3 regions of the Curtobacterium sp. 1544 genome follow, and region 2 is predicted to be linked to each of the others. Evidence: predicted binding sites of a transcription regulator. Region 2 holds the regulator's gene; each other region holds the start of a gene.
What was found. The regulator HrcA, encoded in region 2, represses chaperone genes, less so after heat shock. The targets are predictions, from matches to a motif close to TTNGCACTCGNNNNNNNCGAGTGCNAA.
Positions count from the first base shown of each region.

Region 1: a site for HrcA is predicted at 4,466-4,492, ahead of groES (co-chaperone GroES). Genes of this name have one in related genera too.
Region 3: a site for HrcA is predicted at 5,466-5,492, ahead of groL (chaperonin GroEL). Genes of this name have one in related genera too.

Region 1 is NZ_JBEPKX010000004.1:16,071-25,637, forward strand. Features, by position in the region: gene tsaB (tRNA (adenosine(37)-N6)-threonylcarbamoyltransferase complex dimerization subunit type 1 TsaB) at 11-646, shown strand; gene rimI (ribosomal protein S18-alanine N-acetyltransferase) at 643-1,203, shown strand; gene tsaD (tRNA (adenosine(37)-N6)-threonylcarbamoyltransferase complex transferase subunit TsaD) at 1,190-2,245, shown strand; gene ABIC61_RS03705 (DUF4190 domain-containing protein) at 2,357-3,079, shown strand; gene ABIC61_RS03710 (class I SAM-dependent methyltransferase) at 3,203-4,426, opposite strand; gene groES (co-chaperone GroES) at 4,590-4,886, shown strand; gene rarD (EamA family transporter RarD) at 5,108-6,070, shown strand; gene ABIC61_RS03725 (ABC transporter substrate-binding protein) at 6,177-7,508, opposite strand; gene guaB (IMP dehydrogenase) at 7,720-9,222, opposite strand.
Region 2 is NZ_JBEPKX010000011.1:70,587-80,153, reverse strand. Features, by position in the region: gene ABIC61_RS08930 (pyridoxal phosphate-dependent aminotransferase) at 1-807, shown strand, start outside; gene lepA (translation elongation factor 4) at 964-2,811, shown strand; gene ABIC61_RS08920 (hypothetical protein) at 2,957-3,460, opposite strand; gene ABIC61_RS08915 (DUF1990 domain-containing protein) at 3,593-4,240, shown strand; gene ABIC61_RS08910 (HAD family hydrolase) at 4,237-4,947, opposite strand; gene hemW (radical SAM family heme chaperone HemW) at 4,976-6,193, shown strand; gene ABIC61_RS08900 (DUF4870 domain-containing protein) at 6,198-6,605, opposite strand; gene hrcA (heat-inducible transcriptional repressor HrcA) at 6,714-7,733, shown strand; gene dnaJ (molecular chaperone DnaJ) at 7,779-8,891, shown strand; gene ABIC61_RS08885 (16S rRNA (uracil(1498)-N(3))-methyltransferase) at 8,891-9,567, shown strand, end outside.
Region 3 is NZ_JBEPKX010000004.1:140,804-150,370, forward strand. Features, by position in the region: gene ABIC61_RS04285 (alpha/beta fold hydrolase) at 1-610, shown strand, start outside; gene ABIC61_RS04290 (aldo/keto reductase) at 700-1,731, shown strand; tRNA gene ABIC61_RS04295 (tRNA-Thr) at 1,936-2,008, opposite strand; gene msrB (peptide-methionine (R)-S-oxide reductase MsrB) at 2,046-2,456, opposite strand; gene ABIC61_RS04305 (GNAT family N-acetyltransferase) at 2,523-2,996, shown strand; gene ABIC61_RS04310 (DUF2332 family protein) at 2,996-3,991, shown strand; gene ABIC61_RS04315 (DUF3263 domain-containing protein) at 4,088-4,384, shown strand; gene ABIC61_RS04320 (LytR C-terminal domain-containing protein) at 4,381-4,956, shown strand; gene ABIC61_RS04325 (cold-shock protein) at 5,115-5,318, shown strand; gene groL (chaperonin GroEL) at 5,535-7,154, shown strand; gene ABIC61_RS04335 (endonuclease domain-containing protein) at 7,773-8,336, shown strand; gene ABIC61_RS04340 (sensor histidine kinase) at 8,376-9,567, opposite strand, start outside.

The DNA of each region.
Region 1 (9,567 bases), on a different contig from region 2:
CGATGGACGGGTGCTGCTCGCCATCGACACCTCCGCCGGGACCTCCGTGGCCGTCGTCGACCCGACCACCGGCCAGGCGCGCGCGACGCGGAGCACCGAGGACAGCCGCCGTCACGCCGAGGTGATCGGCCCGTTCCTCGCCGAGGTCCTCGACGAGGCCGGCATCACCGGAGCGGACGTCTCCGGCGTCGTCGCCGGCATGGGTCCGGGCCCCTTCACCGGCCTCCGCGTCGGCATCGCCGCCGCCCGCACCTTCGCCGCGGCACGCGGCGTCCCGTTCCTCCCCCTCGTCAGCCACGACGCCGTCGCCGCCGACCAGCGTGCATCCGGCCGGGACGGCGCGTTCGTCGTCCTGACGGACGCCCGCCGGCGCGAGGTCTACTGGAGCGTGTACGACCAGACCGGCACGCGCGTCGCGGGTCCGGGACTCGCGAAGCCGGACGACCTCGACGAGGCAATCCGTGCCTCCAGGCCGGACGCCGTGGGCTGGGACCGCGTGACCGTCGCGTCCATCCCGGCCTGGAGGCTCGGCGCGCTCGCCGCGGACCGGCTCGCCTCCGGCACGCCCTTCGCCCAGGACACGCCCCTCTACCTCCGCGACCCCGACGTGACCGTGCCGGGTGCGCCGAAGCGGGTGAAGCAGTGACCCTGCCCGACGGGCTGCGCCTGCGGCGCGCCCACCCGCAGGACCTCGACGACGTGATGTGGTTGGAGCACACGTCGTTCCCGACGGATGCCTGGTCGGCGTCGCAGATGTCCGGCGAGCTGTACTCGCCACACGGGTACTACGTCGTGGTCGAGACCACCGAGGGCGGTGCGCCGACGATCGTCGGCTACGCGGGGCTCTCCTCGCTCGCGGGCAACCCCGTCGCCGACGTCCAGACCATCGCGGTCGCGGCCGAGCAGCGCGGGAAGGGCATCGGCCGGGTGCTCTTCACCGAGCTCCTCGACGAGGCCCGACGGCGCGGCGTGCAGGAGGTCTTCCTCGAGGTCCGTGCGGACAACCCCGTCGCCCAGGCGATGTACACCGCGTTCGGGTTCGAGCGGATCGCCGTGCGCCCGCGGTACTACCAGCCGGACGGGGTCGACGCGTGGGTGATGCGGGCATCGCTGACCCCGGCACCCAGCGGCCCGGCACCCAGCGGCCCGGCACCCAGCGGCCCGGGACCGATCGGACAGGAGACCCTCGATGACCGCAGCTGAACCCCTCGTGCTCGGCATCGAGACGAGCTGCGACGAGACGGGCGTCGGCATCGTGCGGGGGACCACCCTGCTCGCGAACGTCATCGCGTCGAGCATGGACGAGCACGCGCGCTACGGCGGGGTCGTGCCCGAGGTCGCCGCGCGGGCGCACCTCGAGGCGATGACCCCGACGCTGTCCGCCGCGCTCGAGCAGGCCGGTGTCACCCTCGACGAACTCGACGCCGTCGCGGTCACCGCCGGCCCGGGCCTCGCCGGTGCGCTCATGGTCGGAGTCGGTGCCGCGAAGGCGCTCGCCGTGGCGACGGGCAAGCCGCTGTACGGGGTGAACCACCTGGTCGGGCACGTCGGTGCCGACGTCCTGCGGTCCGACGGCTCCGAGATCGAGCTGCCGACGGTGGCGCTCCTCGTGTCGGGTGGCCACACGTCCCTGCTGCTCGTGCGCGACCTGGTGGGCGACGTCGAGCTCCTCGGCGAGACCATCGACGACGCGGCGGGCGAGGCGTTCGACAAGGTCGCACGGTTGCTCGGGCTGCCGTACCCGGGCGGTCCGCAGATCGACCGGGCGGCGGCGGACGGCGACCCGACCGCGATCCGGTTCCCCCGCGGGCTCACCCTGCCGAAGGACATGGCCGCGCACCGCTACGACTTCTCGTTCTCCGGGCTGAAGACCGCCGTGGCGCGGTGGGTCGAGCGCTGCCGCGACGAGGGGCGCGAGGTCCCCGTGGCCGACGTCGCCGCGAGCTTCCGGGAGGCCGTGGTCGACGTGCTCCTGACGAAGGCCCTGAACGCCTGCGCGGACACCGGGGTCGACCGGCTGCTGCTCGGCGGTGGCGTGGTGGCGAACGCCCGGCTGCGTGCCGTGGCCGAGGAACGCTGCGCGGCGGCCGGGGTCGCGCTCCGGATCCCGCCGTTCGACCTCTGCACCGACAACGGGGCGATGATCGCGGCGGTCGGTGCCCGGCTCGTCGCCGAGGGCCACGGACCGAGCGACCTCGGGATCGCGGCGGACTCGACGTTGCCGGTGACGACCGTCCAGGTCTGAGGCGGCAGCGCGTCTGGCCGCGTCGGGCAGCGCGCGGGTTCGGGATCTGCCCCGGCGTGTGTGGGAGGATTCACAGGGCACCGACGACCGAGGTGCCGAGAGGGGTGGACGGTGTCCGATCAGAACCAGTGGCCGAAGCCGGGCGAATCGACGCCGGACGGTGGGGCCTCCGCGAACCAGCCGGCTCCCGAGCAGGGCGCGCCGTCGAGTGCCGCGCAGCCCGAGTTCGGCCAGCCGCAGCAGTACGGGGCTTCTGCTCCCGAGGGCTCTGCGGACGCACCGCAGAACCCGTACGCCGCGCCGAGCAACCCGTACGCAGCGCCGGGTCAGCAGGGCCAGCCGGGACAGCAGGGGCAGCCAGGCTACGGCGCCCCGCAGAACCCGTACGCGGCGCCGCAGAACCCCTACGCGGCCCCACAGAACCCGTACGCCGCTCCGCAGCAGCCGAACCAGAACCCGTACGGCGCTCCGCAGGGATCGAACCCGTACGCCGCCCCGGCCTACGCGCCCGGCGGCTACCAGCCCTACGCGCAGCGTCCGAAGACGAACGTGCTCGCGATCCTGTCGATCGTCTTCGCCTTCGGCGGCATCATCATCTGGCCGCTCGTGATCCTCACGAGCCCGGCCGGCGCGATCATGGGACACATCGCCCTCGGCAAGATCAAGCAGACGGGTGAGGGCGGACGAGGTCTGGCGCTCGCCGGGGTGATCGGCGGCTGGGTGCTCACCGGCCTGTTCATCCTGATCGTCGGGCTGTTCATCATCATCGGTGTGGCCGCGGGGTCGTCGAGCAACTACGACTACGGCTACGACTCGGGCGCCTTCATCGGCTGACCCGGACCGATCCGGTGTGGCCGGGTGGCATCGCCACCCGGCCATCGTCGTGTCCGGACCCGGTCAGCGCCCGGCCCTGACCACCGGACCCGGTCAGCGCCCGGCCCCGACCACCGGACCCGGTCAGCGCCCCGCGCCCGGCCCGGCCCCGTCGGTGAGCCGCTCGCACAGGATCGCGGTGTGTCGTCCCTCCAGGCGGGTGAGCACGAGCGTGACGCGACCGCGACCGCGTCCGCGCAACCGCAGCCGCTTCCGGAACTGCGCCGGGTCCACGTCGACGCCGCGCTTCTTGATCTCGACGGTGCCGATGTCGTCCGAGGCCAGTCGTGCGGCGAGCTGCTTGACGTCGAGCGGCAGCGTGTCGATGACCCGGAACCCCTGGGCGAACGGTGTCGCGACCGCCCGGTCCGAGGTGACGTACGCGATGCCGTCGGAGAGCATGCGGCCGTCGATCGACCGGGCGAAGTCGCCGATGAGCCGTGCTCGGATGACCGCGCCGTCGGGTTCGTAGAGGTACGCGCCGAGGGGTCCGACGGGCTCGTCATCGGCGTCGAACGCGCCCACGAGCTCCGCGATGCCGTGCGACCCGATGACGGTGGCTGCGCGACGGATGCCCGGCCGGGCGAGCGGGCCGAACCAGAGGGCGAGCTCGACGACCTCGCGGTCGACCGACGTCCACTGCGCCTCGGCGGTGTCGGGGATGAGTTCGCGGTCGACGCCCGGCCCGAGCTTCACGCCGGTCGGGGTCGTCGTGGCCGCTGCGAACACGGTGTCGAGCGACGGGGACCAGTCGTCCGGGTCGGCCAGTCGCTTCGTGTTCGTGTGCCCGGAGGTGCGCCGCGCCGGGTCCATCCAGACGCCGTCGACCCGCGACAGGTCGAACCCGGCCGCGTCGCCGAGTTCCACACGCGCACTCGGCCAGAGCGCGAGGTTGTGCGTCGCCACGGCCGCGGTCACCTCGTCGCGGTCGACCGCGGTGACCTCGAGGTCGAGCGCGGCCATCGCCATCGCGTCCCCGCCGATGCCGCACCCGAGGTCCGCGACCCGCGTCAGCCCGGCGGCGGCGAAGCGCCCGGCGTGCTGCGCGGCGACCTGCAGGCGGGTCGCCTGTTCGAGGCCGGCCTCGGTGAAGAGCATCCGCGCGGCGAAGTCCCCGAACTTCCCGCGGGCCTTCTGGCGCAGCTTGGCCTGCGTCAGGACCGCCGCCACGAGCCCGGGGTCGTGGCCCTCGGAGCGCAGTCGGGAGACGACCCGGACGATCTCACCACCGTCGGACACGGCCGGGGTACGGTCGAGCAGGGCCATCCCCTCGGGGGTCAGCAACTGGGCGAGATCGGCGGCTTCCACCCGACGATCCTCCCAGGTCGCCGTGAGCCCGGTCGGACGTTGGCACTCGGATTGACCGAGTGCCAACGACGCCCTAGAGTTGGGGCGGTTGGCACTCTCCTGTGCGTAGTGCCAACACGGTTTTCATCTGTACCGAGTCTGTACCGAGAAAGAAGAGGTCACCGTGGCCGTCAGCATCAAGCCGCTCGAGGATCGCATCGTCATCCGCCAGGTCGAGGCGGAGCAGACCACTGCTTCCGGTCTGGTCATCCCGGACACCGCGAAGGAGAAGCCCCAGGAGGGCGAGGTCGTCGCCGTGGGTCCGGGTCGTATCGACGACAACGGCAACCGCGTCCCGCTCGACGTCGCCGTGGGTGACAAGGTCATCTACTCGAAGTACGGCGGCACCGAGGTCAAGTACTCGGGCGAGGACCTCCTCGTCCTCTCGGCCCGCGACGTCCTCGCGGTCATCGAGCACTGAAGTAACGAGCACTGAGACAGCGTTCTCTGCTGCGAACGCCCCGTTCGGCTCCGGCCGGCGGGGCGTTCGTGCGTCTGCACGTCCGGTACGTGGTCGCGTTCCGTCGGCCTGGGCCCACGTCGCCGGTTCCGACGCGACGCGCCAGCGGCGTGGCGGCCGTGCCGATGGGGAGAGGCGCGGTGCGGCCCCGCAGCGTCGGTGCCCGTTCCTAGGATGGTTCCGTGAGTGAACCGACCCCGGCGCGCCCGGTCCGCAGCGAGGCATCCGTCGGCGTCGTGCAGGCGATCGTCGCGTACGGCCTCTGGGGGCTCATGCCCCTGCTCTTCGCGGCGATGGCCCCGGCAGGCGCGTTCGAGATCGTCGCCTGGCGGGTCGTCTTCGGCCTGGTCTTCTGCGCCGTGGCGATCGCAGTCACCCGGTCGTGGCTCCGGACCCGGTCCCTGATGGCCCAGCGCCGGGTGATGCTCGTGATGGCCCTGGCTGCGGTGCTCATCCTGGTGAACTGGACCGTGTACGTCGCGGCGACGACCACCGGCCACACGGTCGAGGCCGCGCTCGGCTACTTCATCAACCCGCTCGTCACGATCGCGCTCGGCGTGGTCGTGCTCCGCGAACGCCTCCGCCCGCTGCAGTGGACGGCCGTCGGGATCAGCGTCGTGGCGGTCGTCGTCATCGCGGTGGGCTACGGCCGCATGCCGTGGATCTCGCTCGCGCTGGCGTTCTCGTTCGGCCTGTACGGGCTCGTGAAGAAGCGCGTCGGCGGCACGGTGGACGCACTGTCCGGGCTGACGATCGAGACCGTGTGGCTGCTGCCGATCGCGGTCGTCGCGCTCGTGGTGCTCGGGGCGACGGGCCTCGGCGGCGGGGTGACGTTCACGAGCGAGGGCTGGGTGCACGTCGTCGTGACGGTGCTGACCGGGCCGGCGACGGCGGTGCCGCTCCTGCTGTTCGCGTCCTCTGCCCGTCGGGTGAGCCTGTCCACGCTCGGGCTGACGCAGTACCTCGCGCCGATCATGCAGCTGCTCGTCGGTGTCGTGGTGCAGCACGAGCCGATGTCCGGCGCCCGCTGGTTCGGCTTCGGGATCGTCTGGCTGGCCCTGGTCATCCTGACCGTCGATTCCTTCGCTGCCGCTCGGGCATCGAGGCGCCGGGCGCTGGCACCCACGGCGGCCGGCGCGGCCTGACGGCCCCGCACCGCGCCTCCAGGCCGTGCCTCTGTCGGTTCTGGACCCGCCAAAGCGACAGTCCCCCGCGGGAGTTCCGCGGGGGACTGTCGCTTTCGCAGTGGTGTTACTTCTTGACCGAGCCCTGGATGGCGCTCTGGTAGACGGGCTTGTTGTCGCCGTCGAACTTGTAGATGCCGATGTAGGCGCTCGACGGGTCGTTGTTGTCGTCGAACGGACCGATGCCCGACGGACCCGTGTAGTGGATGTCCTCACCCTTGTCGAGCAGGTCCTTGCAGTCCTTGAACGTCGAGCACTCGGTGCCGCCGTCGGCTCCGGACACCGCGGCCATGTTGGCCTGGATGGTGCCGGAGTCCGTACCCTTGCCCTTCACCGCGGCGAGGGCGGCGAGGACGGTGGCGTCGTAGGACTCCGCCGCGTACGAGTAGTCGGCGAGGTCCTTGCCCGACGACTTCTTGTAGTACGCCGCGAGCTGCGCCTTGAACTCGTCCTTCGGCGAAGCGCCGGGGATCGTGCCCTGTGCGCCGGTCAGCGTGCCCTTGTCGAAGTCCTTCGAGTAGTCCGCCGTGTTGCCGTCGGACATGTAGATCTTCGACATGTCGGCGTCCTGGGACTTCAGCTCCGGGATGATCGACTTCGTCTCGTCGAACGCGAGGACGACGATGGCGTCGGGCTTCGTGGCGAGCGCCGCGGTGACCTCGGACGAGAACGTCGTCTGGCCGGGCGGGAACTCCTGGCCCTTGCCCTTGCCGCCGTAGACCACGGATCCGCCCGAGTCCTCGACGGCCTTCTGCACGGTGTTGCGGAGGCCGGTGCCGTAGGTGTCGTTGAAGACCAGGAACGCGACCTTGGCGTTGCCGTCGCCCGTGACGAGCTGGCCGAGCGCCGAACCCTGCACCGAGTCCGGCGGAGCGGTCCGGTAGTAGTACGACGAGTAGCCCGAGAGGTCCGCCGCGGTGTTCGCGGGGGAGATCTCCACGATGCAGTTGCTCGTCAGCTGGTCGATGACGTTGAGCGTGACGCTGGAGGACTCGGCGCCGATCGCGACCGGGACCTTCGCGTTCACGAGCTTCGTGGCCGCGGAGCTCGACACGGTCATGTCGTTGCTGTCGCCGGAGTCGGTGGCGGGGTCGATCGTGACGTCCTTGTCGAGGACGCCGCCGGCGGCGTTGATGTCCTGCACCGCGAGTCCCACACCGGACTCGGCGGGCGGGTTGAGGTACGCCAGCGAACCGGTGAGCGGCAGGATGGTGCCGATCTTCAGCGCGTCGGTGCCGGGGGTGTCTGGGGCCTTGCAGCTCGCGGCGGGGTCCTTCTTCGCGCCGCTGGACGCGGAGTTGGACGGGGACGCGCTGCCGCTGGTGGAACAGGCGGCGAGCAGGAGCGCCGCCGCTCCGGCCACTGCCAGTGCCGTGGTGGCACGGGTGGTTCTGATCATCCGTGGTGCCCTTTCTCTTCGCGGAAGGCCCCGGCGCATCGGGTCGAGCGCGGCGTCCTCCACGTGGGATGTCGAGAAAGCTAGAGCGGATGTGTTTCGCCCGTGTGTCGATCATCCACCCCTGAGTGTTTCGTTACAGACCCGTGATGAATCTGAGCGGACGCACAAACGCCCCGCTCCGGATCGGAGCGGGGCGTTCGGGTTGGACTGGTCAGCCGCGGTAGTTCGGCGCCTCGACGACCATCTTGATGTCGTGCGGGTGCGACTCCTTGAGCCCGGCCGCTGTGATCCGGACGAACTTGCCGCGTGCCTTGAGTTCCGGCACGGTGCGGCCGCCGACGTAGAACATCGACTGGCGGAGGCCGCCGACGAGCTGGTACACGGCGTTCGCGACGGAGCCGCGGTAGGGCACCTGGCCCTCGATGCCCTCGGGGATGAGCTTCTCGTCCGAGGGGACGTCGGCCTGGAAGTAGCGGTCCTTCGAGTACGAGGTCTTCTCGCCGCGCGTCTGCAGGGCGCCGAGGGAGCCCATCCCGCGGTAGGCCTTGTACTGCTTGCCGCCGACGAACACCAGCTCGCCCGGGGACTCGTCCGTGCCGGCCAGCAGCGAGCCGAGCATCACGGTGTCCGCTCCGGCGACCAGGGCCTTGGCGATGTCGCCCGAGTACTGCAGACCGCCGTCGGCGATCACGGGCACGCCGGACTCGCGCGCCGCGAGGAACGCCTCGTACACGGCGGTGACCTGCGGGACGCCCACACCGGCGACCACGCGCGTGGTGCAGATCGAACCAGGGCCCACGCCGACCTTGACCGCGTCGACACCGGCGTCGATGAGCGCCTGCGCACCCTGACGCGTCGCGACGTTGCCGCCGATGACGTCCACGCCCGCGAAGCGCGGGTCGGCCTTGAGGCGACGGACCATGTCGAGCACGCCTTCGCTCTCGCCGTTCGCGGTGTCGACCACGAGCACGTCGACGCCCGCCTCGAGCAGGGCCTCGGCACGCTGCCAGGCGTCGCCGAAGAACCCGATGGCCGCGCCCACGCGAAGGCGGCCCTCGTCGTCCTTCGTGGCGTCCGGGTACTTCTCGCTCTTGTCGAAGTCCTTCACGGTGATGAGCCCACGGAGCTTGCCGTCGGCGTCCACCAGCGGGAGCTTCTCGATCTTGTGCTGCGCGAAGATCGCGACGGCTTCCTCGGGGTCGATGCCCTCGTTCGCGGTGATCAACGGCGCCTTCGTCATGACGTCGCGGACGAGGGTCGTGCCCAGCTCGAACGGGGCGACGAAGCGCATGTCCCGGTTCGTGATGATGCCGACGAGCGTGCCGTCCTGCTCGACGACCGGCAGTCCGGAGACGCGGAACTGCCCGCAGAGGGCGTCCACCTCGGCGACGGTGGCGTCGGGCCGCGTCGTGACGGGGTTGGTGATCATGCCCGACTCGGAGCGCTTGACCTTGTCGACGTAGGCGGCCTGGTCGGCGATCGACATGTTGCGGTGCAGGATGCCGATGCCGCCCTGACGGGCCATGGCGATCGCCATCCGGGCCTCGGTCACGGTGTCCATCGCCGCCGAGAGCAGCGGGACGTTGACGGAGATCCGCTTGGTGAGCCGGGACGTGGTGGACGCCTCGCTCGGGATGACGTCGGTGTGCCCCGGCAGGAGCATGACGTCGTCGTACGTGAGTCCGATGAATCCGAACGGATCCGGCTGGTCCATGGGTCCCCTTCGTGGGCGAGGTGAAGTGGTTGCGCGAACACCGGGAACGCAGCGGCGGGTTCCGGATAGACCATGGTAACGCGCGCGTCCACCCCGCCATTCCGGCCCGGACCAGGGCTCCGCGCTTCCTGTGCAGGATCACGGTTGCGGCACGATTTCTCCAGGGAACGTGATGGAAACACGGGGGACACAAAAAATCCCTAGGGTCCTCGACTATCCGAACGAGAGGCTCATCCGTGGGTTCCATCACTCCGCCGGGGTCAGCGCTGCGGCGCGGGCTCCGCCGCGGGGCACCAGGCCGCAGCCGCCTGGTCCTCGCCGCAGTACTCTTCCTCGCTTTCCTCG
Region 2 (9,567 bases):
CCGGACCCGGGCTACACGACCTTCACGATGAACGCCCACATCATCGGGGCGACCCCCGTGCCGTACCAGCTGTCGCCCGCCCACGGCTTCGAGCCCGACCTGCAGGCGCTCGAGGCGAGCATCACCGAACGCACCCGGGCGATCGTCGTGAACTCGCCGTCGAACCCCCTCGGCTCGGTGTTCGGCGAGCAGACCCTGCGCGACCTGCTCGCCCTCGCGAAGCGGCACGACCTCTGGGTGATCAGCGACGAGGTCTACGAGTACTTCACCTACGGCACCCGGCACGTCAGCCTGGCGAGCCTGGACGAGGACGACCGGGTGTTCACCGCGTTCTCGTTGAGCAAGACGTACGCGATGACCGGGGTGCGCGTCGGGTACCTCGTCGCGCCGAAGGGGCTCGGCCCGGTGATGCGCACCACGCAGGAGGCGATGATCAGCTGCGTCGCCGAACCCGACCAGTGGGCGGCCCTCGCGGCGATCGTGGGGGACCACTCCGCCGTGCAGGACGCCCGTGAGCACTACCGCGCCAACCTCGGCATCGCGAAGGAGGTCCTCGACGCCGCCGGCATCCGCTACCTCGACCCGCGTGGGGCCTTCTACCTCTGGATCGACGTCTCGCACGTCTCGCAGGGCGACGTCGCCGAGTGGGCGCTCGGGTTCCTGCACCGCGAGCGGGTGGCGGTCGCGCCGGGCAGCGCGTTCGGGCGCACCGGCGAGGGCTGGATCCGCGTGTGCCTCGCCGCGACGCCCGCGGACCTGCGGCGCGGCCTCGGCGCGCTGCCAGCGCCCGCCAGGGCGACCGTCTGACGGCCTGGAGGCACGGTGCGGGCCCGCCCCGTGCCTCCAGGCCGGTCCTTCACAACGCCCACTGCGCCACCACCGTCCACAGGCACCCTGCGGTGCGCGCCGCCGGCGCGCGGACGTGGGACAATCGTTCGACCGTCCGACCCACCCCGAGGAACCGTGAGCCCACAAGCATCCGCGCCGCTCGAGCCCGCCTCGACGCCGGCCGAAGCGATCCGCAACTTCTGCATCATCGCGCACATCGACCACGGCAAGTCCACGCTGGCCGACCGCATGCTGCAGATCACCGGCATCGTCGAGGACCGCGCGATGCGTGCCCAGTACCTCGACCGCATGGACATCGAGCGCGAGCGCGGCATCACGATCAAGTCCCAGGCGGTGCGGATGCCGTGGGAGCTCGACGGGCAGACCTTCGCGCTGAACATGATCGACACGCCCGGGCACGTCGACTTCTCGTACGAGGTGTCCCGGTCCCTCGCGGCGTGCGAGGGCGCGATCCTGCTGGTGGACGCGGCGCAGGGCATCGAGGCCCAGACGCTCGCGAACCTCTACCTGGCGCTCGAGAACGACCTCGAGATCATCCCGGTGCTCAACAAGATCGACCTACCCGCGGCCGAGCCCGACAAGTACGCGGCCGAGCTCGCGCAGCTCATCGGCGGCAAGCCCGAGGACGTCCTCCGCGTCTCCGGGAAGACCGGCGTGGGCGTCCCCGAGCTCCTCGACCGCGTGGTCCGCACCGTGCCCGGCCCCGTGGGTGACGTCGACGCCTCTCCCCGCGCGATGATCTTCGATTCGGTCTACGACAGCTACCGCGGTGTCGTGACGTACGTCCGCATGATCGACGGCACGATCCACCCGCGCGAGAAGGTCCAGATGATGTCGACCAAGTCGACGCACGAGATCCTCGAGATCGGTGTGTCGTCGCCGGAGCCGAAGCCCACGAAGGGGCTGTCGGTCGGCGAGGTCGGCTACCTCATCACCGGCGTGAAGGACGTCCGCCAGTCGAAGGTCGGCGACACGGTCACGACGGCGCAGAAGCCCGCGACCGAGGCGCTGCCCGGCTACACGGACCCGAAGCCGATGGTGTTCTCCGGCCTGTACCCGATCGACGGCTCGGACTACCCGGACCTGCGCGAGGCGCTCGACAAGCTCAAGCTCTCCGACGCGGCACTCGTGTACGAGCCCGAGACCTCCGTGGCACTCGGCTTCGGCTTCCGCTGCGGGTTCCTCGGTCTGCTGCACCTCGAGATCATCACCGAGCGCCTGAGCCGCGAGTTCGGGCTCGACCTCATCACGACGGCGCCGAGCGTCATCTACGAGGTCACGAACGAGGACAACACCACGACCGAGGTCACGAACCCGTCCGAGTTCCCGGGTGGCCGCATCGTCGAGGTCCGCGAGCCGATGGTGCGCGCGGCGATCCTCGCCCCGAAGGACTACGTCGGCGCGATCATGGAGCTCTGCCAGTCGCGGCGCGGCTCCCTGCTCGGCATGGAGTACCTCGGCGAGGACCGCGTCGAGATCCGGTACGAGATGCCCCTCGGCGAGATCGTCTTCGACTTCTTCGACCAGCTGAAGAGCAAGACGCAGGGTTACGCCTCGCTCGACTACGAGCCCACCGGCGACCAGGCCGCGGACCTCGTGAAGGTCGACATCCTGCTGCAGGGTGAACAGGTCGACGCGTTCAGCGCGATCGTGCACCGCGACAAGGCGTACGCGTACGGCACCCTCATGACCGAGCGCCTGCGCAAGCTCATCCCGCGCCAGCAGTTCGAGGTCCCGATCCAGGCGGCCATCGGCGCACGCATCATCGCCCGCGAGAGCATCCGGGCGATGCGCAAGGACGTCCTCGCGAAGTGCTACGGCGGTGACATCACCCGCAAGCGCAAGCTCCTCGAGAAGCAGAAGGAGGGCAAGAAGCGCATGAAGATGGTGGGTCGCGTCGAGGTCCCGCAAGAAGCCTTCATCGCGGCGCTCTCGGGTGACGTCGAGGAGAAGAAGAAGTAGCGAGACGCCCGGATCGACCCGGTGCGACGTCGCGAGAGCGACACGTACGCGTCGACGACGTCGGAAGTCTCCGCCGAAGCGACAATTCGCCGCGAAACATTCGCGGAGACGTGTCGCTTTCGCGGCACCGGCGCGGAGCGCTTCGTCAGAACACGCGCCGCTGGGCGCGCGCCGCGCGGGTCCGCAGGGCCACCAGGCCGAGGGCCGGGAGGCTCGCGGCGGCCAGTCCGGCGAGTGCGGTCCGCAGGATGACGAGTCCGGCAGCCGCGTCGTAGTCGGCCTGTCCGGCAGCGGCGAACCCAGCCAGCACGGCACCGATCACCATCGCGAGCGTCGTGAACCCGAGCACCACCGGCAGCCCTGGTGCCCGGTGTCGACGGACCGCGAGCACGAGCGTCGCGCCGAAGAGCAGGACGCCCGCTCCGGCACTGCACGCCCCGAACGCGGCGATGGCGTTGGCGGTGTCGAACACGTCCCAGTCGCTCGGCGGCGCGGACACGTACCGGGCGGGGGAGTCGAGGCCGGCGGTGGCCCACTCGACCGCGGCCCGGGCGGTGGCGGCGAGCCCGAACGCCGCGAGCGTCAGCACGGCGAACGCGGCCGTCGTGCGGTCGACGGACCGCGTGCGGGCGGGGGTGGAGCGGGGCACGGACCAAGGCTAGGGGCGTGGCGGACGCGTGTCGGGCCTCCAGTTCGGGGTGCGCGGAAACCGGACCGCGCACCGCGCGGCCGAGGAGTCCCCGGTTCGATCGCGCGCACCGCTGGCAAGTAGGCTGACGGCATGAGTTCCCGCGGCAGCTACCGGACCGCCCTGACGTACGGAGCCGTGGGTGCGACCCAGGCGTCCGACCTCATGACGTACCCGCCGGAGGGGTTCACCCCGACCGAGTCGCGTGCCCGGATCGGGCACGGCGACCAGCGCTTCGAGACCGCGGTCACGCAGGCCCTGACGTGGCAGATCCAGGAGCGCAGCGGCATCCGCGTGCAGGTCGAGGACCAGCCCGACGACGACGAGGTCCGCTACAACCCGGTGACCTTCGACGAGGCCGGGGTGCCGATCGCGCCGGCCTCGATCGGGACGCCGCGGGTGGAGAAGTTCGCGCCGGACGGTACTCCGCTGCTGACGGCGGGCACGAGCGCGGTGCTGACGATGCACGCGTTCGGGCAGACCGTGCACGCGCCGGTCCGGGTCGTGTCGATCATCGACGAGAACGACCGCAAGGGCTTCGCGTACGGCACGCTCGAGGGGCACCCGCTCTCCGGCGAGGAGTCGTTCGTGGTCGAGCGGACGCCGGACGGTTCGGTGTGGCTGCAGATCCGGCAGTTCTCGCAGCCGTCGAGCCGCAAGTGGCAGTTCGTCGCGCCGCTGCTCCGTCGGCAGCAGAAGGTGATGGCGGAGAAGTACCTCGGCGCGCTCCGCGGCGACTAGGACCGCTCCTCGACCGGGCGCAACGGCGGGAGCGCCGCGATGGCGTCCTCGATGAGTGCGGCGTCGTCGACGCAGTTCCGCGCGATGGTCACGGCGCCGGTGGCCCGCAGCGCCTCGACGTCGTAGACCCCGGTCGCCACGGCGAGGAACGGGATCCCCACGGCGTCGGCAGCCTCGCCGTCGCGCGGGGTGTCCCCGACGATGACGGCGCGGGTGCCCGCGAGGGCGTCGGCGGCACGCGCGGTGACGCCCGTCCGCTCCACCTCGGTGTCACCGAAGAACGAGTGCTCCCAGTCGAACGCGTCGACGTCGAACCCGGCGCCCTGCAGCTTCACGCGGGCGCGGTACGCGGAGTTGCCGGTGAGCAGGCCGTTCCGCCACCCGAGCTCCGCGAAGCGCGCCACGAGGGCGATCGCACCGGGGGCCGGGCTGCGGTGGTCGCCCGAGCGGTGCCGTTCCTCGGTGAGGTCGCGGAGGTGGCCGCTGACGACGGGGATGAGGTCGGTGTCGAGTTCGTGGGCACGGACGTGCTCGGCGATGAGTCCGGCGTCGGTGCGGCCGTGCTGGTGGCCGACCCGCAGTACGAGGTCGCGGCCCACCGCACGCTCGAGCGCAAGGTGGTACAGGTTGCCCGGCGACGAGGCGTTCATCACGAGGGTGCCGTCGATGTCCCACAGCACGGTGGTGGGGACGGTGTGGTGCTCCATGCCTCCATCATGACGGACAATGGAGTCCATGCCGAGTGCTCTCCCGATCGCCGATCCAGCGCCTGTGGACGGCCTGATCTCCCCGGCCTCCGACGCGGGCGACGTCCCGTTCGGCGTGTACGTGCACGTGCCGTTCTGCCGGGTGCGCTGCGGCTACTGCGACTTCAACACCTACACGGCGTCCGAGTTGCGCGGCGTCCGTCGCGACGACTACGCCGGCCACGCCGTGCGGGAGATCGAGTGGGCCGCGACCGTGCTCGAGCGCTCCGGCGTCCCGCGTCGGCCGGTGTCGACCGTGTTCTTCGGCGGCGGCACCCCGACGATGCTGCCCGCGTCCGACCTCGCGATGATCCTGCGCGCGATCGACGACACCTGGGGCGTCCTGCCAGGCGCCGAGGTCACGACGGAGGCGAACCCCGACTCGGTGGACGCCGCGTCCCTGGAGACCCTGCGGGCCGGCGGGTTCAACCGGATCAGCTACGGCATGCAGTCGGCCGTCCCGCACGTGCTCGCGACGCTCGACCGCACCCACGACCCGCTCCGTGTTCCCGGGGTCGTCGACCTCGCGAAGCAGCAGGGCCTCGACGTCTCGCTCGACCTCATCTACTCGACCCCGGGGGAGTCCCTGGCCGACTGGCGCACCTCGCTCGACGCCGCGCTGGCGTGCGAGCCCGACCACGTCTCCGCGTACTCGTTGATCGTCGAGGACGGCACGGCGATGGGCCGGATGGTCGCGCGCGGCGAGCTGCCGGCGCCGGACGACGACCTCGCGGCGGACATGTACGAGCTGGCCGACCAGGTCCTCGGCGACGCCGGGTACTCCTGGTACGAGGTCTCGAACTGGTCGCGCGGCGCCCAGCACGCCAGCCGGCACAACCTGTCCTACTGGAAGGGCCACGACTGGTGGGGCGTCGGCCCGGGCGCCCACTCCGCGGTCGCCGGCACGCGCTGGTGGAACGTGAAGCACCCGGCCGCGTACGCGAACCGGGTGCTGTCGGGGGAGTCGCCGGCCGCCGGTCGCGAGACCCTGGACGATGAGACCCGGTACGTCGAGCGCGTCCTCCTCGCGGCGCGCGTCCGTGGGGAACTCGCCACCGCGGAACTCCGCCAGGAGGCCCGTGGCCGGGTCGCCGGGCTCATCGCACGCGGGCTGGTGGTCGGGTCGGCCGCGGTGCGGGGACGGATCGAGTTGACCCTGCAGGGTCGCCTGCTCGCGGACGCGGTGGTCCGCGAGCTGCTCGACTGAGGCCCTACTGCTTGATGAACTCGATGGAGAGTGGGTAGCGGTAGAACTCGCCGCGGTTCGCGGCGACCGCGGCCATGATGCCGAAGACGATCGACAGCACGCCTGCGGCGAGGGCGATGAGGACGCCGATGCCGAGCCAGACCGTCAGGGTGCCGACGGCGTACGCGATCGCCATCGTGATGTGGAAGTTCAGCGCGACGCGGGTGTGCTCGCGGATGAACCCGCCGCGGTCACGCAACACGAGGTACGCCACCAGCGGCGCGATGAAGTTGAAGAAGATCCCGCCGATGTGCGTCAGCGTTGCCCAGAGCCGCTGGTCCTCCGGCGACATCGGCTGGGGCGGCTGGTACCCAGCGGGGTACTGCGGTCCACCGGGGTGCTGCGGGCCGCCGGGCTGCTGTCCGTAGGTCATGCGGGAAGCGTACCGGCCGGGGTGTGCAGAAGTCCCGGTCCGTCGGCGGTCGGGCGTAGGATCAGCAGTCGACACGTCCGAGTGCCAGAACGAGTGGAAGGGGTCCGGGTGGTCAGCGAACGCAGCCTCGAGGTCCTCAAGGCCATCGTGCGGGACTACGTCGCGTCGCGCGAACCGGTCGGCTCGAAGACGATCGTCGAGCGGCACGCCTTCGGGGTCAGCGCTGCCACGATCCGCAACGACATGGCCCAGCTCGAGGACGAACAGCTCATCGCCGCCCCGCACACCTCGTCCGGACGCGTGCCGACCGACAAGGGCTACCGGGTGTTCGTCGACCACCTCGCCGGTGCCCGGCCGCTCTCCAGCGCCCAACGGCACGCGATCGAGACGTTCCTCGGGGCGCCGAACGACCTCGACGAGGTGCTCGGCCGCACTGTCCGGCTGCTCAGCCAGCTCACCAACCAGGTCGCCCTCGTGCAGTACCCCTCGATGGTGCGCGCACGCGTGCAGCACATCGAGCTCGTGCGCCTCGGCGACAACCGGCTGATGGTCGTCCTGATCACCGACACCGCCCGGGTCGAGCAGCGCGTCGTCGAGACCGACGTGACGCTCGACGAGGGCGCGCTCACCGAACTCCGCGCGGTCGTGAACGGCGCCACCGTCGGACTCCTGCTGCAGGACGTCTCGACCGCGCTCCGGGCCGTCCCGCAGCAGATCCGCCCGGACGCCCAGCCGCTCGCCGGCGTCGTCGTCGCCACCCTGATCGAACAGGTCGCCGCCAACCGGCAGGACCGCCTCGTGATGGCCGGCGCGGCGAACCTCGCCAAGAGCGAACAGGACTTCTCGGGCGGCCTCTTCCCCGTGCTCGAGGCGATCGAGGAACAGGTGACCCTGCTCCGGTTGTTCGGCGAGATGCAGATCGACGACGTCGCCGTGGCGGCCCGGATCGGCGTGGAGAACGCCGAGTACGGGCTCGACGCCACGAGCATCGTCGCCGGTGGCTACCTGGCCCGTGGCGAGGTCGCCCGCCTCGGCGTCCTCGGACCGACGCGCATGGACTACGGCACGAACATGGCCGCGGTGCGCGCCGTCGCACGGTACCTGTCCAAACTCCTGGGCGAACATTGACCCGGCGGCACCCGCCGCACCGAACCGAAACCGACTGAGGGATACGTGGCAGACCACTACGACGTCCTCGGCGTCCAGCAGGACGCCTCCGATGCCGACATCAAGAAGGCGTACCGCCGACTGGCGCGCGAGCTGCACCCGGACGTGAACCCGAGCCCGGACGCCGCCGAGCGCTTCAAGGACGTGACGCACGCGTACGACGTGCTGAGCGACCCCGAGCAGCGCCGTCGGTACGACGCCGGACCGCAGGCCGACAGCCCCTTCGGCGGCGGCGCCGGTGGCTTCAGCGACATCTTCGACGCGTTCTTCGGCGGTGGCGGTGGTGGCGGCCGGGGCAGTGGCCCGCGCAGCCGCGCCGAGCGCGGACAGGACGCCCTGCTCCGCATCGACGTCGACCTCGACGAGGTCGTCTTCGGCACCCACAAGGACGTCGAGGTCGACACGGCCGTGCTCTGCGAGACGTGCAACGGCTCCTGCTGCGCGCCCGGCACCAGCCCGCAGACCTGCGACATCTGCGGCGGCTCGGGCCACATCCAGCGCCAGGTCCGCTCGCTCCTCGGCAACGTCGTCACGAGCGCGCCGTGCGGCACCTGCCGTGGCTACGGCACCGTCATCCCGAACCCGTGCCCGACGTGCCAGGGCCAGGGCCGCATCCGTGCGCGTCGCACCGTGCCGGTCGACGTCCCCGCCGGTGTCGACTCCGGCTTGCGGCTGCAGATGCCCGGTCAGGGCGAGGTCGGTCCGGCCGGCGGCCCCTCCGGCGACCTGTACCTCGAGATCCGCGTACGGCACCACGACGTCTTCAGCCGCGACGGGGACGACCTCCTCGCCACGCTCGAGGTCGCGATGACGGACGCCGTGCTCGGCACCACGGCGACGATCGACGGGCTCGACGGTCCGGTGGAGCTCGAGGTCCGTCCGGGTGTGCAGAGCGCGGACGTCCTCGTGCTCAAGGACCGCGGGGTCACGAAGCTGCGCGGCAACGGGCGCGGCGACCTGCGGATCGGCGTCCAGGTCGTGACGCCGACGAAGCTCTCGCACAAGGAACGCCAGCTCGTCGAGCAGCTCGCGAAGTCGCACAAGGCCGCGGCGCCGCAGTTGTCGCGGTTCCAGCAGGGCATGTTCGGCAAGCTCCGCGACCGGTTCTTCAACTTCTGATGGCGTCGCTCTACCTCGTCGACTCGCTCGACGGCGTGACGGTCGGCGGACAGGTGTCCCTCGACGGGGCAGAGGGACGGCACGCGGTGTCCGTCGCCCGGGTACGGGTGGGCGAGACGCTGCGCATCGGGAACGGCCGCGGCACGGTCGTCGTCGGGGCGGTGGTCTCCACGGACCGCGACTCGCTGGTGCTCGACGTGGAGTCGGTCGACGTCTCGCCGGCCCCCTCGCCGACGCTGACGCTCGTGCAGGCGCTCGCGAAGGGCGGCCGCGACGAGATGGCCGTGCAGGCGGCGACCGAGATCGGCGTCGACCGGATCGTCCCGTGGTCGGCCGCACGTAGTGTCTCGCGGTGGGACGGCGCGAAGGTCGAGAAGGGTCGTGCCCGCTGGGCGGCGATCGCGCAGGAGGCCTCGAAGCAGGCGATCCGCTCGCGCGTGCCGGCGGTGGACGCCCCGGCGACGACGGCGCAGCTCGCCGCCGGCGCCGGTGCGGGTCCGTCGCGTGCGGTGCTCGTGCTCGACCCCGTCGGGGACGTCCGACTGTCGTCGTGGGAGCCGCCGGCCGAGGTCGCCGAGATCGTCCTGGTCGTCGGACCGGAGGGCGGGATCGACGGCTCGGAGTTCGACCGGCTCGTGGCGGCCGGCGCCGTCCGCGTGCGGCTCGGCGACACCGT
Region 3 (9,567 bases), on a different contig from region 2:
CGTCCGCGCCGGCTACCGGGTCGTCGCCCTCGACCAGCGGGGGCACGGCGCCAGCTCGAAGCCGCGCGACCCCGGCGCCTACTCGATGGACCTGCTGGTCGCCGACGTCACCGCCGTCATCGACACCTACCTGCTCGACGACGTCGCCTACCTCGGGTACTCGCTCGGCGCCCGCGTCGGGTGGCACGCCGCAGAGCGGATCCCGGACCGGATCACCCGGGCGGTGTTCGGCGGCATCCCGGACGCCGACCCGATGCGCCGCGTGCGGGTGGACCAGGCGAAGGCGTTCCTCGCCGACGGCACACCGATCGAGGACCGCGTGACGAACGGCTACCTGACGATGGCCGGGAACGTCGAGGGGAACGACCTCGCTGCCCTGGTCGCGATGGTCGAGGGCATGCGGGACAGCATCGAGCCGACGCCGTCGAACGCGCCCGCGCAGCCCGTGCTGATGGCCGCGGGCAGCGAGGACGGCATCAAGGACAGCGCCGTGCGGCTCGCGGCGGCGGCGCCGGACGCCTCGTTCTTCGAGATCCCGGGGCGGAACCACTTCAACGCGCCGACGTCGCGGGCGTTCCGCGAGGCAGCGATCGCGTTCCTGCAGGGCTGATGTCCGACCAGCGCTGACGTATCCGACCAGCGCTGAGGGGTACTCGTGGGTCCCCTCGGCGGGACCGTCCCGCGCGTACCGTCCCGGCCATGGACTACAGACTCCTCGGCAACAGCGGGACATCGGTGTCGACGCTGACCCTCGGCACCATGACGTTCGGCAGCGAAGCCGACGAACCCACCTCCCACACCATCATCGACACGTTCGTCGCCGCCGGTGGCACGCTGATCGACACGGCCGACGTGTACTCCGGCAACGAGTCGGAGCGGATCATCGGCCGCTGGCTCGCCGCGCACCCGACCGAGGCGCAGCAGGTCGTCCTCGCGACGAAGGGGCGCTTCCCCCAGGGCGACGGCCCGAACGACGTGGGGCTGTCCCGTCGGCACCTCCGCGTGGCACTGGACGCGTCCCTCGAGCGTCTCGGCGTCGAGCACATCGACCTGTACCAGATGCACGCGTGGGACGCCCTGACGCCCATCGAGGAGACCCTGCGCTTCCTCGACGACGCCGTGTCCGCCGGGAAGATCGGCTCGTACGGGTTCTCGAACTACCTCGGCCACCAGATCACCAAGGCGGTCTACGAGGCCAAGGCGCACGGTTGGGCACCGCCGGTCACCCTGCAGCCGCAGTACAACCTGCTCGTCCGCGACATCGAGCACGAGATCGTCCCCGCGAGCCTCGACGCCGGGATCGGCCTGCTGCCCTGGTCGCCCCTGGCCGGCGGCTGGCTCTCCGGCAAGTACCAGCGCGACGAGGCCCCGACCGGGAACACCCGCCTCGGCGAGAACCCGCAGCGAGGCATGGAGGCGTGGGAGGCCCGCAACGGCGACGAGCGCACCTGGGCCGTCCTCGACGCGGTGTCCGCGATCGCCGACGCGCACGGGGCCTCGCGGTCGCAGGTCGCCCTCGCGTGGCTGCTCGCCCGGCCCGCGGTGACGAGCGTCATCCTCGGCGCGCGCACGGTGTCGCAGCTCGAGGACAACCTCGGCGCCGCGGACCTCGTGCTCGACCAGGCCGAGCTCGACACCCTCACCGAGGTGAGTGCGCCGCGGATCGACGACTACCCGTACGGCACGGCGGGCGTCGCGCAGCGCGAGCGGAAGATCACCGGCGGCCGCTGAGCGTCGGCTGTCCGGGTTCTGCGGCTTTCCGCGAGCTTCGACCCCGGTGTGGACACCGCGTTCAGTGCGGTGTCACCATCACTGCACGGCCGGCTGGTTACCGCGTCGAGCGCCCGGAACGCCCCCTGATCCGTGTTCCACGCGCCGAAGGCCCCGGGTGTTCCCACCCGGGGCCTTCGCATGCAGTGCTCCCGCACCGCGCAGGGCCGGCAGCGGGACTTGAACCCGCAACCCCCGTATTACAAGTACGGTGCGCTACCAATTGCGCCATGCCGGCTGACGCGCCCCATCCTAGCGGCGGGCGCGCCGGGGGTTCACTCGCCCGCGGGCTTCTCGGAGAAGTTCAGCGAGATCGAGTTCATGCAGTAGCGGTCACCCGTGGGAGTCCCGAAGCCGTCCGGGAACACGTGACCGAGGTGCGAGCCACAGTTCGCGCAGCGGACCTCGGTGCGTGCCATGCCGAGGGAGTTGTCCTCGATCAGCTGCACGGCGTCCGGGTTCACCGACTCGTAGAACGACGGCCAGCCGCAGCCGGAGTCGAACTTCGTGCCGCTCTTGAACAGTTCCGCGCCGCAGGCCGCACACGTGTAGACGCCGGCGCGCTCCTCGTCGAGGAGCTCACCGGTCCAGGGGCGTTCGGTACCGGCCTGACGGAGGACGGCGTACTGGTCCGGGGAGAGTTCCTCGCGCCACTGGGCGTCGGACTTGTCGACGTTGTACGTCATTGTTTCCTCCTGCTTCCGGCCGGGCTCTTCCGGGGTGTTCCCGACCACTTCGGTAAACTCGCCACGATGTCCGAACATTCCGTGCACCACGCCCGTTGGGACCGTCTGACGACGGACGAACTGTACGGCATCGTGGTGCTGCGGAACCGCGTGTTCGCGCTCGAACAACGCGTCACCGCCGAGGACTTCGACGGCCGTGACCGTGAACCGGACACCGAGCACTGGTGGTTCGGCACGGACGCCGATGCGGTTGGGTACCTCCGGCTGATCCGCCCGGCTCCCGACGAGGTCCACCCCGAGGGTGCGGAGCCGCCCGCGTGGGTGATCGGTCGGGTCGCCACCGATCCGCGGCACCGGGGTGAGGGGATCGCGGGTCGGCTGGTCGCCGCGGTGCTCGAGACGCACGGGCACGAGGCGTTCGTGCTGCACGCCCAGGAGTACGTCGCGGGCCTCTACGAGCGGCACGGCTTCACACGGTTCGGGACCCCGTACGACGAGGCCGGCATCCGCCACGTCGGCATGTACCGTCCCGGTCGCTGATGGACACGCGAGTCCGGTACGCCGCGTACGCGGAGCGCATCGCGGACGCCTCGCCGTCCTACGCGGCGTGGGCCGGCTCGCTCGACGACGCCCTGGTGGCGCTCCTGGACGAGGTCCCGGAGTCGAAGCGGCAGCCCGAGTTGGTCTTCGCGGTCGCGCGGCGGCTGGGTGCGGATCCGTCGGACCCCGGTGCGCTGCGCGCGCTCGGCCTGGAGGCACGACTCGCCCTGGTCACGGCCCTCGCCTCCGCCACGGTCCAGGCCAACGACCCGCGGCGGCTCGCCCCGGTCGTCCCGTTGTTCGCGGCGCTCGCCGAGCGGGTGGGTCGGCCGCTCGGCCTGGTCGACGCGGGTGCTGCTGCGGGGCTCTGCTCGATCCCGGACCGGGTGACGCTCGACCACCGGAGCGGGGACGACGTCGTCCGGATCCGTACGGCGCCGAGCGGGCCGTCGGTGCACCTCACCGCGGACGTCTCGGGCGTCACGGTCCCGCCGACGACCACGCCGATCGACATCGCGGCGCGGATCGCCCTCGACCCGAACCCGATCGACCTCACCGAGCCGCACGCGTTCGACCGGCTGGTCGAGGCCGTCCCGCCCGAGGCGACGGACCGCACCGCCCTGATGCGCGAGGCGGCGCGCGCGACGCTCGCCGCGCCTCCAGTCCGTCTCCGGGGCACGCTGCCCGGCGACCTCGACCGCGCACTGGAGGCCCTGCCGGACGACGCCGTCCCGGTCGTCCTGACGACCGGCACGCTCGTCTACGTGCCCGGGGCGGACCGCCAGCGGTTCGTCGACCGGGTGCGCGACCGCGGTGTGCACTGGATCGCGCTCGAGCGGACGGGCATCCTCAGCGGCGTCGCGGCGACCCTGCCGGACGACGTCGACCCCGCTGATCCGGATGCGTTCGCGACCGCCTCGCTCGACGGGACGGCGATGGCCGTCTCCGACCCGTTCGGCGTCCGGGTGCGGTGGCTCCGCGATCCGAACCTGTGACCGGTCTTCGCGACAGTCCAGCGGCGTGCCAGGGTCCGGATGATCTCCACCCCTACGATGTGCGAGACCCGTTACCTCACCGTGATCGGAACCGCAGTGACCGCCACCCCTGTCGAGCTCGACGAGCTCGCCAAGCACGTGCTCGCCTTCGAGCACGACCGGGCACGGCACGACCGCACGAAGGAAGCGGAGATCCGGGTCGAGTTCGACATGTCGCCGGCGCGGTACTACCAGGTGCTGAACCGTGTGATCGACTCGCCCGCGGCGCTCGCGTACGACCCGCAGCTGGTCTCCCGGCTGCAGCGGCTCCGGCACGCGCGCACCAGTGCCCGGGCGGCGCGCAGCTTCGTCGCCCTCGGCGCAGCCCCCGAAGGACGTGAAGAGGAACGATGACGACGAGATACCCCCGAGACCGGTTCGACGACGTCGCCGACGGCCCGCGGGTCGGAGCGCACCGGGGTGCACAGCGCCGGGGCCGCGGCTGGATCGCGTTCGCCTGGGCGGCACTCGCCACGGGTGTCATCGTCGGGATCAGCGTCCTGGGGCTCGCGCTGCTGAACGGCAGTTACTCCTTCACCGGCTCGACCTCACCGTCGGCGTCGTCGTCGGCGTCCGCCACGTCGGAGCCCTCGTCGTCGCCGACCTCGTCCGCACCGGAGGCCCCCGCGGCCGGGACTCCCGCCGACCAGGGCACGACCAGCGTCGTCGTCCTGAACGGCACCACGACGACCGGGCTCGCGGCGAAGGCCAGCGCCACGCTGACCTCGGCCGGGTGGAAGGTCACGTCGACCGGGGACGCCGGCACCACGGGCACGACCGCGACGATCGTGTACTACCAGCAGACGGCGCAGGCCTCGGTCGCGCAGGGGATCGCGAAGTCCCTCGGCGTCACCGCGGTGCAGCAGTCGGCGGCGTTCCCGAATGCCGACATCTCTGTCGTGCTCGGCGCCGACTACGCCGGTTGATGCATTTGTGACGAGCGTGTTTCGGGCACGTTGATTCTTGTCGGAATCATCGTGAAAGAACGTCACACCCCTTGCCCTGTCGGCATTGTTCGGTAAGAGTCGTGCCAAGACGGCGACTGCGCCGTCCGGAACAGCACCACCGCAGGGAGCAAGAGATCATGGCCAACGGAACCGTGAAGTGGTTCAACGCCGAGAAGGGCTTCGGCTTCATCACCGTCGATGGAGGGGGCCAGGACGTGTTCGTGCACTACTCGGCAATCGACATGTCGGGCTACAAGGTCCTCGAGGAGGGCCAGGCAGTGACGTTCGACGTCGGCACCGGGTCGAAGGGGCCGCAGGCCGAATCGGTCCGTCCCGCCTGACCCGGCAACCACCTCGCGAACGCGCCGTCCCTTCCGGGGCGGCGCGTTCGTCCGTGTCGGCACGGCGGTCCCGGTGCGTGTCCTGGGAAGTCGACCCTTGCCTCCCGTCGGTGTTGCACTCGACCCCTGCGAGTGCCAGAATCGGCGTTGGCACTCGCTCACGCTGAGTGCCAGCACGACCCCCATGACGACGTCCGGGAGGGACGAGAAACTCACATGGCAAAGATCATTGCTTTCGACGAAGAGGCCCGTCGCGGCCTCGAGCGCGGCCTCAACATCCTGGCCGACGCCGTGAAGGTGACGCTCGGCCCGCGCGGCCGCAACGTCGTCCTCGAGAAGAAGTGGGGCGCCCCCACGATCACGAACGACGGTGTCTCCATCGCCAAGGAGATCGAGCTCGACGACCCGTACGAGAAGATCGGTGCGGAGCTCGTCAAGGAGGTCGCCAAGAAGACCGACGACGTCGCCGGTGACGGTACGACCACCGCGACCGTCCTCGCCCAGGCACTCGTCCGCGAGGGTCTCCGCAACGTCGCCGCCGGTGCCGACCCCGTGTCGCTCAAGCGCGGCATCGAGAAGGCCGTCGCCGCCGTCTCCGACCAGCTCCTCGTCAACGCCAAGGACATCGAGACCAAGGACCAGATCGCCGCCACCGCGTCGATCTCCGCCGCGGACCCGACGATCGGCGCGCTCATCGCCGAGGCCATCGACAAGGTCGGCAAGGAAGGCGTCGTCACCGTCGAGGAGTCGAACACCTTCGGCACCGAGCTCGAGCTCACCGAGGGCATGCGCTTCGACAAGGGCTACCTGTCGCAGTACTTCGTCACCGACCCCGAGCGTCAGGAAGCCGTCTTCGAGGACGCCTACATCCTGATCGTCAACTCGAAGATCTCGAACATCAAGGACCTCCTGCCGGTCGTCGACAAGGTGATCCAGGCGGGCAAGCAGCTCCTGATCATCGCCGAGGACGTCGACGGCGAGGCCCTGGCCACGCTCGTCGTGAACAAGATCCGCGGCATCTTCAAGTCCGTCGCCGTCAAGGCCCCGGGCTTCGGCGACCGTCGCAAGGCCATGCTGCAGGACATCGCGATCCTCACCGGCGGCCAGGTCATCTCGGAAGAGGTCGGCCTCAAGCTCGAGAACGCCACGCTCGACCTGCTCGGCAAGGCACGCAAGGTCATCATCACCAAGGACGAGACGACCATCGTCGAGGGTGCTGGCGACGAGGAGCAGATCGCGGGCCGCGTCCGTCAGATCCGCTCCGAGATCGAGGCGACCGACTCCGACTACGACCGCGAGAAGCTCCAGGAGCGCCTCGCGAAGCTCGCCGGTGGCGTGGCCGTCATCAAGGCCGGTGCCGCGACCGAGGTCGAGCTCAAGGAGCGCAAGCACCGCATCGAGGACGCCGTCCGCAACGCGAAGGCTGCTGTCGAAGAGGGCATCGTCGCCGGTGGTGGCGTCGCGCTCATCCAGGCGTCCATCGTGCTCGACTCCCTCGAGCTCGAGGGCGACGAGGCGACCGGTGCGAACATCGTCCGCGTCGCGATCGACGCGCCGCTCAAGCAGATCGCGCTGAACGCCGGTCTCGAGCCGGGCGTCGTCGCCGCCAAGGTCCGCGAGCTCGAGTCGGGTCACGGCCTCAACGCCGCGACCGGTGAGTACGTCGACCTGGTCGCCGCGGGCATCATCGACCCGGCCAAGGTCACGCGCTCGGCGCTGCAGAACGCTGCGTCGATCGCCGGTCTGTTCCTCACGACCGAGGCCGTCGTCGCCGACAAGCCGGAGCGCACCCCTGCTGCTCCGGCCGGCGACCCGACGGGTGGCATGGACTTCTAAGCAGTCCTGACGGAAGGGCCCCGCACGCTGCGCGTGCGGGGCCCTTCCGCGTGCGTGGGGTGGGGCGGGCCGCCGAGTGGGCAAAATACGTCACGCTCGCGCGCCTCGGACGGCGTGTCATGACCGCTCGCGGTCTATCGCATGGCGGGTTCTGCCCGATCGGTGGCTCCAGTACCTCTGCACAGGAGGCGCGCGGCATCTCGCTCTCCACAGAAGGTGTCAGAGATGGTCGCGTCCACTTCGCTGCACAGCACGATCTCGGTCATGACGCGATCTACTCCACCGCTCGGCCCCGGTCCATTCCGCGTTCGAGAGGCGGTCAGCCAAGGCGTGCCGCGACACCGGTTGCGGCGGAGCGATCTGTCGACCCCGATCCACGGTGTCCGGACGCCGTCGTCACTCCAGCCGACACTGGTGGAAGCGGTCGCCGTGTTGCTCCAACATGACCAGTGGTTCAGTCACACCACTGCGGCACGGATCTGGGGCGGCCCGTTGCCGCGGAGCCTGCCGGAGGACGTCGTGCACGTCTCGACTGCGGCCGACCGGAGTATGCGTCGCGCGCACGTCGTCGGCCACCGATGCGTTCGACCTGCTGTCCATGAGCACACCATCGGCAGGGTGAGCGCACCAGCTCGGACGTGGTTCGAGTGCGCCGCGATGCTCGGCGAGCTGGAGCTCATCGCCCTCGGGGACTACTTCGTCGGCAGATCCGGGCTGGCGACCATCGACGACCTCGCTGCCGAAGTGCACTCGGGTATGCGCGGTGCACGTCGTGCGCGGGCAGCGCTCGAGCGGATCCGAGTCGGCGCGGAGTCGGCGATGGAGACGTACGTCCGCCTCGCCGTCGTCGACGCTGGGTTCCCGGAACCGGAGCTCAACCTCGATGTCCACGACGAGCAGGGGATCTTCCTCGGCCGGGTGGACTTTGCCTGGCCCGACCAGAAGATCGCGCTCGAGTACGACGGGGACCACCACCGCGATCGCGAGCAGTACCGTCGCGATCAACGTCGGGGCAACGGCTTCACTGCGGGCGGGTGGCTCGTCATCCACGCGACGGCTGCGGACGCAGGGCGTCCGGCTGTCTTGTTCGAGCGGCTCCGCCAGGCCTTCGCCGCACGATCGGGTAGAACGCGCCGCGTGATAGGCACCGAGCGGGCGGATTCGCCCGGTTCGGGGCGGTGAGCGTGACGAATAGCTCCCGCTCGGCCGGAGCCAGCGGCGTCAGGCGCCGGCGGGGGCGGCGGGGGCCGGGGCGGCGTAGTCGCGGGGGAGCAGGGGGAGCCAGACGCGGAAGGTGGCGCCGCCGCCCTCGGTGTCGAAGACCTCGACCGACCCGTGGTGCGCCGCGACGATGCCCGAGACGATGGCGAGCCCGAGGCCCGAGCCGCCGGTGTCCCGTGCGCGCGAGGTGTCGGCACGCCAGAAGCGCTGGAAGATCTTGTCGCGGAGCTGCGGCGGGATGCCCTCACCGTGGTCGATCACGTCGATGTGCGCCATGCCGCGCTCGTCGTCCACGCCGATGCCGATCTCGATCGGGTCGTCGTGCTCCGTGAACCGCATGGCGTTGCCCATGAGGTTCGTCACGATCTGGCGGATCTTGTTCTCCTCCGCCAGGACGATCGGCGGGCGCTTGGGCAGTACGACCGTGGGCAGCGGGGTCGTCTCGTCGCTCGGGGCGAGTTCGCCGTCGACGCCCATCGCGCGGGTGCGGCGGGCACGCAGGCGCGCGATCGTCTGGCGCGAGAACGCGATCGGCCCGGTGGTGTTCGCCGACGTGGGCGAAACCGGCGGGGAGTCGCTCGAGTCGGAGCCGGGTGCCGACGCCGGCCGGACGGCGTGCGGGACGCTCTCGCCCGTCACCGAGTCCTCGACGAGCACCTGGATCTCGCGGTCGGGGTTCGACGCCATCGTGTCGAGCGCGGAGTCGCGGGCGATGGCGACGAGGTCGACCGGCCCGAGCTCGAGCGGCTTCGACTCGTCGATCCGGGCGAGCTGCAGGAGGTCCTGCACCAGGAGCCCCATTCGCTTCGCTTCCTTCTCGATGCGCTCCATCGCCTGCGCGACGTCCTCTTCCTTGCGGAGGGCACCCATCCGGTACAACTCGGCGTAGCCCCGCAGGGACACGAGGGGTGTGCGGAGCTCGTGGGAGGCATCCCCGACGAAGCGGCGCATCTGGTCGATGGTGCGCTGGCGGTCCTCGAACGCGGTGTCGATCCGCTCGAGCATCGAGTTCAGGGAGCGGTTCAGGCGTCCGACCTCGGTGTTCGGGGTGTCGGACTCGAGTCGCTGGTTGAAGTCACCGGCGGCGAAGCGCGCAGCGGTGTCCTCGACGTCGCGCAACGGGTCGAAGGTCGCGGTCACGAGGAGTCTGGTGAGCATCGCACCGAGCAGGATGACCGAGATGCCGAACCCG